DNA from 2 places in the Thioalkalivibrio sp. ALM2T genome. Region 2 is predicted to be linked to the other one. Evidence: predicted binding sites of a transcription regulator. Region 2 holds the regulator's gene; the other holds the start of a gene.
The links. The regulator FNR, encoded in region 2, switches genes on or off when oxygen is low (the NO sensors DNR and NnrR bind a similar motif). The targets are predictions, from matches to a motif close to TTGATNTANATCAA.
Positions count from the first base shown of each region.

Region 1: a site for FNR is predicted at 2,808-2,821, ahead of hemN (oxygen-independent coproporphyrinogen III oxidase). Genes of this name have one in related genera too.

Region 1 is NZ_KB906556.1:349,737-354,151, forward strand. Features, by position in the region: gene hpnC (squalene synthase HpnC) at 1-797, shown strand, start outside; gene F816_RS0101590 (DUF2283 domain-containing protein) at 846-1,043, opposite strand; gene hemN (oxygen-independent coproporphyrinogen III oxidase) at 1,345-2,733, opposite strand; gene hpnD (presqualene diphosphate synthase HpnD) at 2,911-3,771, shown strand; gene hpnE (hydroxysqualene dehydroxylase HpnE) at 3,776-4,415, shown strand, end outside.
Region 2 is NZ_KB906558.1:29,059-33,473, reverse strand. Features, by position in the region: gene F816_RS0104825 (hypothetical protein) at 1-61, shown strand, start outside; gene F816_RS0104815 (DUF2058 domain-containing protein) at 95-664, opposite strand; gene F816_RS0104810 (DUF2390 domain-containing protein) at 736-1,218, opposite strand; gene fnr (fumarate/nitrate reduction transcriptional regulator Fnr) at 1,211-1,942, opposite strand; gene F816_RS0104800 (cyclopropane-fatty-acyl-phospholipid synthase family protein) at 2,233-3,471, shown strand; gene F816_RS0104795 (hypothetical protein) at 3,581-4,415, shown strand, end outside.

The DNA.
Region 1 (4,415 bases), on a different contig from region 2:
TCCCCGTGGCCTCCTGGCTGCTGCCCAGCCGTCTGCGCGGCCCCGTGGCGGCGATCTACTGCTTCGCCCGCGACGCCGATGACCTGGCCGACGAGGACCCGCGTCCGATCGCGGAGCGGCGCCAGGCGCTGCTGACGATGCAGGAACGGGTGCAGATCCTGGAAGATCCCGCCGCCGAGCACGAACCCGAATGGATTGCCCTTGCCGACGCCCGTGCACGCTTCGACCTCCCGGCCGCGCCGTTCTCCGACCTGATTGACGCCTTCCTGCAGGATCTGGAACAGACCCGCTATGCGACCTTCGGCGAGGTCATGGACTACTGCCGCCGCTCGGCCAACCCGGTTGGCCGGCTGATGCTGCACCTGAACGGCAACCCGACCGACGAGATGCTGGGGTACTCAGACGCCATCTGCTCGGCGCTGCAGCTGATCAACTTCTATCAGGACCTGCAGCAGGACCTGCGCGAGAACAACCGCATCTACCTGCCGCAGGAAGAGATGGACCAGTACGGCGTGACCGAAGCGATGCTGGCTACCGGGCAAACGACCTTTCAGCTGCGCAACCTGATGCAGTTTCAATACGCCCGCGCTGACCGGCTGCTGCGCGCCGGGGCGCCGCTGGGCGGCCTGCTGCGCGGGCGCATGGGTCTGGAGATCCGGGCAATCATCAACGGCGGGGCACGCATCCTCTGGCGGCTGCGCCAGCAGGATGACGTCTTCGCCCGCCCGCGCCTGCGCAGCCGTGACGCCTGGATCATCCTGAGCCACAGCCTCCGCCCGCGCCGCCGAAGACCGTAGGGATCGAGCCGCCGAGAACCCCTGGTTAAGCTGAGGGCTTCAAAGGCATCAAGCGGCAATGCCCTCGACCGTAAGGTGCTGGAGGTCAGTTCGTTCGCTTGCGTGCTCAAAGGTAATGGCGCAAACACCACCACTGGCATCGACATCCAGGGTAGTGTTCTCGTCAAGCGAGCGGGTTTCGGCCACGCTATCGCCTCGGAATTCGATATAAAGCGTATCCGTATCCCCGAAGTACTGGAGTTTCATGGCTGGAACCCTCGATCGAAAAAGGCGTTGTGAACGGTTTCTCCATCCGGCAGCAGAACAACGCGAAGGTAGCGTCCTTCAGCCTCCTCGACACGAGCCCATCTGCGGATACGCCCATCGCCTTGGACTTCTTCGCACAACGGTTGGTCGATTGCACTACTGATCCAGTGATCCCGGATCATTCGCCGATCCGGCCTCTCGCGTACAGTCTCGAAGTAACGTGTCGTCTTCACCGGAACGTCCCTGTTACCGGTTGCTATTGTTCAAAGCTTCCGCCGAGAACGGATCGCCGTCAAGCCGCTCACACTACCTTGCTGTAGCGCTGCGCGCTCTCCGTCTTCAGGTAGGCGTCGAAGGCCATGGCGACGTTGCGCAGCAGCAGGCGCCCGCGCGGCAGGATCTCCAGGCGCTCCGCGCCAATCCGCACCAGGCCGTCGGCCTCCATGCCCCGCAGCCGCTCCAGCGCATCCCCAAAGACCTCGCCAAAAACGATCCCGTGGCGCGCCTCTATGGCGGCAAAATCGATGCGCGAATGGCACATCAGGTCGGTGATGACGTCCCGCCGCAGCCGATCGTCGGCACTCAGTTCGAGTCCGCGAAACACCGGCAGGCGCCCGGCATCCAGCCGCGCGTAATAGGCATCCAGTTCGCGCAGGTTCTGGCTGTAGGTGGCCCCGACCTTGCCGATGGCCGTCGGCCCCAGTGCCACCAGGTCGTACTCCGCCCGTGTGGAGTAGCCCTGGAAATTGCGCTGCAGCGTCCCGGCGCGCTGGGCCGTGGCCAGTTCGTCGTCCGGCAGGGCGAAGTGATCCATGCCGATGTAGACATAGCCGGCATCGGTCAGGCGAGCGATGGTGGTCTCGAGGATCGCCAGCTTCTCCGCGGCATCCGGCAGATCGGCCTCGCGGATCTGGCGCTGAGTCTTGAACATCTGCGGCAGGTGCGCGTAGTTGTAAATCGCCAGGCGCTCCGGGCGCAGCTCCAGCGCGCGTTCCAGAGTGGCGGTATAGCTCTCCACCGTCTGCAAGGGAAGGCCGTAGATCAGGTCCAGGTTGGTGGATTCGAAGCCGTTGGCCCGCGCCTGCTCCACCGCCCGCGCGGTCACCTCGAAAGGCTGGATGCGGTTCACCGCCCGCTGCACGTCCGGGTCGAAGTCCTGCACCCCGAGGCTGATCCGGTTAAAACCCAGCTCGCCCAGCAGCGGGATGGTCCCGGGCCGCACCGCGCGCGGATCAATCTCGATGGAGAACTCGCGCGCCTCACTTTCGTCCAGGCGGAAGTGCCTCCCCAGCGTCGCCATCACCCGGCGCAGGTCTTCATCACCAAGATAGGTCGGCGTGCCACCCCCGAAGTGCAGCTGCCCGACGGTTCGCTCCCGGTCGAACAGCTCGCCCTGCAGTTCAGCCTCGCGCTCCAGATACTGCAGGTAGCGTTGGGCGCGCTGGTAATTTCCAGTGATGACCTTGTTGCAGGCACAGTAGAAGCACACCGTGTCGCAGAACGGCACATGCACATACAGCGACAGCGGCCGCGCCGGGTCCGCCCCGTTGGTGGCCTGCGCCGCCTCGGCATAGGCGCGGTCGTCAAAGCCCTCGTGAAACTGTGGCGCGGTGGGATACGACGTGTACCGCGGCCCGCTCACGTCGTAGCGGCGCAAGATATCGGGGTCAAACACCAGGCGTTGTTCCATTGGCAGCTCCACAGCCGTCGCCGCGCACTCGCGACCTTGGTTCTGCAGACTACGGACGCACGCCGGGCCCGAGCTTGATACAGGTCAACAATCCGCCTTCAGGGCGCCCTCTCCCGCCCTCTGTGCTGACTGTGCTAGCCTTCTCCTCCCTGTTCGACACCCGCCACGCGAGAGCGCATGTCCCCCGACGAGTATTGCGAGGAGAAGGCCGCGCAAAGCGGCTCCAGCTTCTACTACGCGTTCCGCTTTCTGGAACCGGATCGCCGTCGCGCCATCACGGCGCTGTACGCCTTCTGCCGGGAAGTCGACGACATCGTCGACGAGGTCAGCGAGGAGAGCATTGCGCGCACCAAGCTCGACTGGTGGCGCCAGGAGATCGAACGCCTGTTCGCCGGCGAACCCCGCCACCCCATCACCCAGGCACTGCAGCCGCACATCGCCGCCTTCGACCTCGGGCGCGAGTACTTCGACGAAATCATCGACGGCATGCAGATGGACCTGGACTACGACAGCTACCCGGACTTCACCACGCTGTCGCTGTACTGCTACCGCGCGGCCAGCGTCGTGGGCATCCTGTCCGCTCACATCTTCGGCTACACCGATCGGCGCACTCTCAAGTACGCCCACGACCTCGGCATGGCGTTGCAGCTCACCAACATCCTGCGCGACGTGCACGAGGACGCCATGCGCGGCCGCGTGTACATCCCCATGGACGAGCTCAGCAAGCACGGGGTCAAGCCGGAGGAATTCCAGATCAACATCACCGACGACCGCCACCGCGCCCTGTTCGCGGAGCAGGCGGAACGGGCGCGACGCTACTACGAACGCGCCGAGGAACACCTCCCGGACGCCGACCGCTACGCCCAGCGCCCCGGCCTGATCATGGCGGCCATCTACCGCACCCTGCTCGACGAGATCGCGGACGATGGCTATCGCGTGCTGGAACACCGCGTACGCCTGACCCCGATCCGCAAGCTGTGGATCGCGTGGCGCACCGCGCGCCGCCTGAAGCGCGAACAACGCCGACGCGCAGCCTAATGCCATGACCTCCAGCTCCCCCCCGGCCCCGGCGGTCGTGGTCGGCGCGGGCTGGGCCGGCCTGACCGCTGCGCTGGCGCTTGCACGCGCCGGGCACCCCGTGCACCTGATCGAGGCCGGCAAGACCCCCGGTGGCCGTGCCCGCAACCTCGACCTGGACGCAACGCCGCTCGACAACGGTCAGCACATCCTGGTCGGGGCCTGCCAGCAGACCCTGCAGCAGATCCGTTCGGTCGGCATCGACCCCGAGCAGGCGTTCCATGCCCTGCCCTTCGGCCTGCGCATGTTCGAGCCCACCGGCCGTCCGCAGACCCCGGCGTTGCTACTGGAACCGCGCACGCCCCGGTTGCCCGCCCTGGCCGCCGCCCTTTACCGGGCGCTTGCGAAGCACTCCCTTGGTACACGCCTGCGTGCCCTGTCCGGCGCCGCCGCCATGTTGCACCGGCCCCTGCGCGACGATCTCCCCGTCCTCGACTGGCTACGCCAGCGCCGTCAACCCGACGCCCTCATCCGCAGCCTGTGGGACCCGTTGTGCCTGGCGGTGATGAACACCCCGACCCGAACCGCCTCGGCCCGCATCTTCCAGAACGTCCTGCGCCTGGCACTCAACCATGGCCCGGAAGCCGCGCGCCTTCTCGTCCCCG
Region 2 (4,415 bases):
GGCGCGGCGCCCGCAGCAAAGCGGCATGCCCGCCGCGGACGTGAAGCGCGCAACGGACTGATTGGATCGCTGGCCTGCGGGGGTTCCCCTGCGGTCACCACATGAGGTCGTCGGGTACGACGTAGTCCTTGTATGGGTCGTCCGGGGCAGGTTCCGATCCGGTTTCGTCCTCGGCGGGGATGACCAGTGGCCATTCCGGATCGCGCTCGCGGATGCGGTCGGCGGTCTCGCGCGGGATGACCCGGAACCCCTTTTCCGGGCGCACATCCAGGCCGGCAAGCGCGGCGCGGCCGTCGGCCAGGCGCTTTTGCAGGTCGGCGGTCACCGGGAGGTGGCGGATCTGCCCGCCCTGCTGGAAGTGATAATCCAGCGCGGCATCGCCGGTGGGAATCGGCGCCAGGTGGGTGCTGACCAGTTCGCGGATTTGCGCGTGGCGTGCCCGGCGTTCGGTACGTTCCTGCTGTTCGCGGTTCTTCTGTCGCGAACGCTCGGCCTGTTCGGCCTTGCGCGCCTCGGCCACGCCCGGTTCCGGACCCGTGTTGCGGTCCTTCTTCTTCTTCGCGTTCCCTTTCTGGGCCTTGTGCTTTTGCGACTTGGCCTGGCGAACCTGTTTTTCGTCGACCAGCCCCGTTTTCAGGAGCTGACTGCGCAGATCATCCGACATGAATCCTGCCGTGTTCGGTCAATGTGCGGGGAGGATAGCCGGAATGCGGCCTTGCGTGCACCACGTGCTGTTCAGGCGGCCATGAACTCGCGCAATCCGTCGCGGATCTCGGCGTCCGGCAGATCGGGGAACAGGGTGTGCAATCGGCGCTGGCGGTCGATGGTGAATGTAGGGGTGGTCTGCGGCGCCAGGCGCCCGGCCTCCGCGAGCAGTTGCAGGCCGGCGAGCCGCTCGCTTTGAAGCTCCAGTGCCAGCACCGCGCGGTAGAGCGCGGTGCGCTCGGGGGTGTGGAGCCGCCGGCGCAGTGCGCGGAGGCGTTCGGTGGAGGATGACTGCCAGCGCCGGGCCGTTTGCCGCAGTACGCGCCATTGCGAGGGTCTGAGGGGCTGCGGGTACCACAGGGCAAACAACGCCAGCATCACGTCCACGCCATATTCGTCCTGCCAGCGCATCAGACGTTCGCGAGTGGTGGCATCGACCCACAGTGCGTCGGCGACTGCCCAGAAGGCGTCGAAGTCCGTGGCCGGCTCCGGGGTGACCCCGGCTTCAGGCACTGCTCGCGGCGGAAGTGAAGGTGACCCCGGCCGTGTTGCGCAGGCCGTCGGGCTGGAGGATCTCCAGGTCCCGGGTGTGCAGGTTGATTACGCCCTGGTTGCGCAGCTGAGTAAACAGCCGGCTGATGGTTTCCTGGGTCAGGCCCAGGTGGTTGGCGATGTCTGCCCGTGACATGGGCAGGTAGAACCGTTCGGGGGACAGGCCGCGGGCGCGATGACGCTCCGACAGGGCGATCAGGAAGGTCGCCAGACGCTGCTCCGCGGTACGTTGGCCGAGCAAGGCGTGCAGGCTTTCGTCCTGGGCCAGTTCCTGGCTCATCACGCTCATCATGTGCTGGCGGAAGGTCGGCAGGCGGCCGGCGAGGTCGTCGACATGGCCGTAGGGCACGGCGCAGACGCTGGTGGACTCCAGTGCAATGGCACTGACCGGGTGCTTGCCGGAATGGATCGCGTCCAGCCCCAGGAGGTCTCCGGCCAGCGCGAAACCGGTGATCTGTTCGGTCCCGTCATCCGAGATCAGCACCGTTTTCAGTGCCCCGGTGCGGACCGCGTACAGCGCTTCGAACTTGGTCCCCATGGTGAAGAGGGGAGCACCCTTGGCGATCGGCCGGCGTTGCTGGACGATTTGGTCGAGTTGCCAGAGTTCATCCTGGGGCAGGCCCATAGGCAGGCAGAGCTGGCGGAGGGTGCAGTGCTGGCAGGCTTGGGTGGGTCGTAGCGTCATGGGTGCAGGGTAGCCGTTTTTTCGACGTTGGGGAAAGCGATTTTCGGGGTATGCCATCGGGGGCGGGAATGCGGTACTGTCCCCAAGAGTTGTAGGCGATTACAGAAGGTTTTGCCGTCGGGCAGGGGGCCGCGCCCCGAGATGAGTCGGGGTCCCCTCCCTCCGACGGCTGCGTGGACAATGTGGGCCATCGGTAATTAGACTGAGTCTAAAATCTGCGGCATGGTCAGGGTCGGCATTACGCGTGGGGGCTGAGAGACCCGACCGTCAGAACAAGGACAGGTGTAGCGATGATCGAGCGGTTACTGGAGCAATACATACGCTACGGGACCTTCGTGCTGCGGCATCCGGATGGCCGTGAGCAGCGTTTCGGGAACGGCGCTCCGGAAGTCACCATGCAGGTGCATGACAAGGCGGCGTTACGCAAGATTGGGCGCGACCCGGGCTTCCAGCTGGGCGAGACCTACATGGATGGCCTGTGGTCGCCCGGCCCCGAGGGCCTGCAGGTGTTCCTCGACGTGGCCATGCGCAACTTCGCGCCGATGTTCAAGCAGCGGGTTAACCCCGCAGTGCGCATGTTGCGGGCCCTGATCGAGCAGGGCAACAAGGTGGCACGCTGCTACCAGAACATCGCCCATCACTACGACGTCGATGAGTGGCTTTATCGTCAGTTCCTGGACGAGGGCATGTTCTACAGCTGCGCCTATTTCGAGCGCCCGGATATGACGCTGGAAGAGGCGCAGCAGGCCAAGTGCGCGATGCTGCGCAAGAAGCTGATGCTGGAGCCGGGGATGCGCGTGCTCGACATCGGTTGCGGCTGGGGCGGTCTGGCCTTCCATCTCGCCGAGCATGCCGACGTGCAGGTAGACGGTGTGACGCTGTCGAAGGAGCAGCTGCGGGTTGCCCGTGACGAGACCAAGCGTCGGGGGCTCGAGGATCGGGTGCGATTCCTCTATCAGGACTACCGCGAACACGACGACCAGTACGACCGCATCGTCAGCGTCGGCATGTTCGAGCATGTGGGCACGCCCAACTACGAGACGTTCTTCCGGCGCGTGCATGATCTGCTGAAGCCGGAAGGCATCGCGGTGCTGCACACCATCGGGCGCCAGGAGCCGCCTGGCACCTCCAACCCGTGGTTGAGCAAGTACATCTTCCCGGGCGGGTATACGCCGGCCCTGTCCGAGGTGATGGGCGCGCTGGAGCCCACGCCGCTGTACACCACCGATATCGAGTTCTGGCGCCTGCATTACGCCGAGACTCTGGCCGAGTGGTATCGCCGCTTCCAGAAGGTGCGGGCCGAGGCCGTCGAACGCTTCGATGAGCGTTTCTGCCGCATGTGGGAGTTCTACCTGGCCAGCTGTGAGGGCACCTTCCGCTGGTGGGATCAGGTGGTCTTCCACGTGCAGATGGCCAAGCAGCAGGATGCGGTGCCGCTGACCCGCGATTACCTCTATCGGGACGATGCCCCCGAAGTGATCTCCACACCGCCCGGGGAGGCCCGGGGCGGGCGTAGCGACGCGGCCTGACCGCACCCGCGCTGCGTGCGCCAACCGCGCGAACTGAACCCGCTTTCCCTACACTAAGGGTCACTCCGTACCCACGTCGGGTGCGTTGACACGTTCTGGAGCAGGGCGGGTGTTCGGTCGGATTCGCAAACGCAGGGAGCAGCAGGGCCAGGACGCGCCGGAGGCGACCGGACCGTCACAGGAGCACGTCCTGATCGAGGCGGCCGGGCGCAGCCGCATTACCGAGGTGGCTGCCACCGCACGGCGCGTACCCTGGTCGCTGAACTTCCTGCAGTTGCTGTGGGCCGCCGGGCCGGTCACGTTCCTGGCGATGCAGGGCGGCTACTTCCTCGGTTTTGGCCACGCCGCCCCGGCACAGAACTTCATCTTCTTTGCCGTTTACACCCTGCTGTTCGGGGTCATCGGCCTGGTCGCGCGCTTCGTCGCGGATGCCACACGGGGCAAGCGCCAGGAGCGCTCGCGCGATCAGCTGCGCAACACCATCGACTTGCTGCCGGATCTGCTGTTCGTCACCCGCGACCTGGCGATGGGAGAGATGACCCCGGACATGCGTCGGCGCAAGGCAGCCCAAGTCCTTCTGCACGAAGTGGATATCGCCCCCGAGGCCGTGGCGGTCGCGGTGCGCGAGATGACCGGCGATGCCAGCCTGGCTGCCGCCGCGGAGCAGATCGAAATCTATCGCCGCCTGGGTCTGCGCGCGCGCGTGGGCGATCTGGTGGATGCGACCGAGGATTCGAGACTCGCGGCACTGGAGAAGCTGCACCACGAGGCCCCGGAGGTCGCCGACCTGCTGCGTGATCGCCTGCGGGGCATGGCGCCGACCCAGGAGGACGGCGTGCGGCGCGTGGACCAGTTCCTCGACCGGCTGTTCTCCGCGGCGGATGCGGACGACCTGGCGCGCTGCACGCTTGAGGACGTGCAGGCGATCTTCGTGCTGGCGTTCG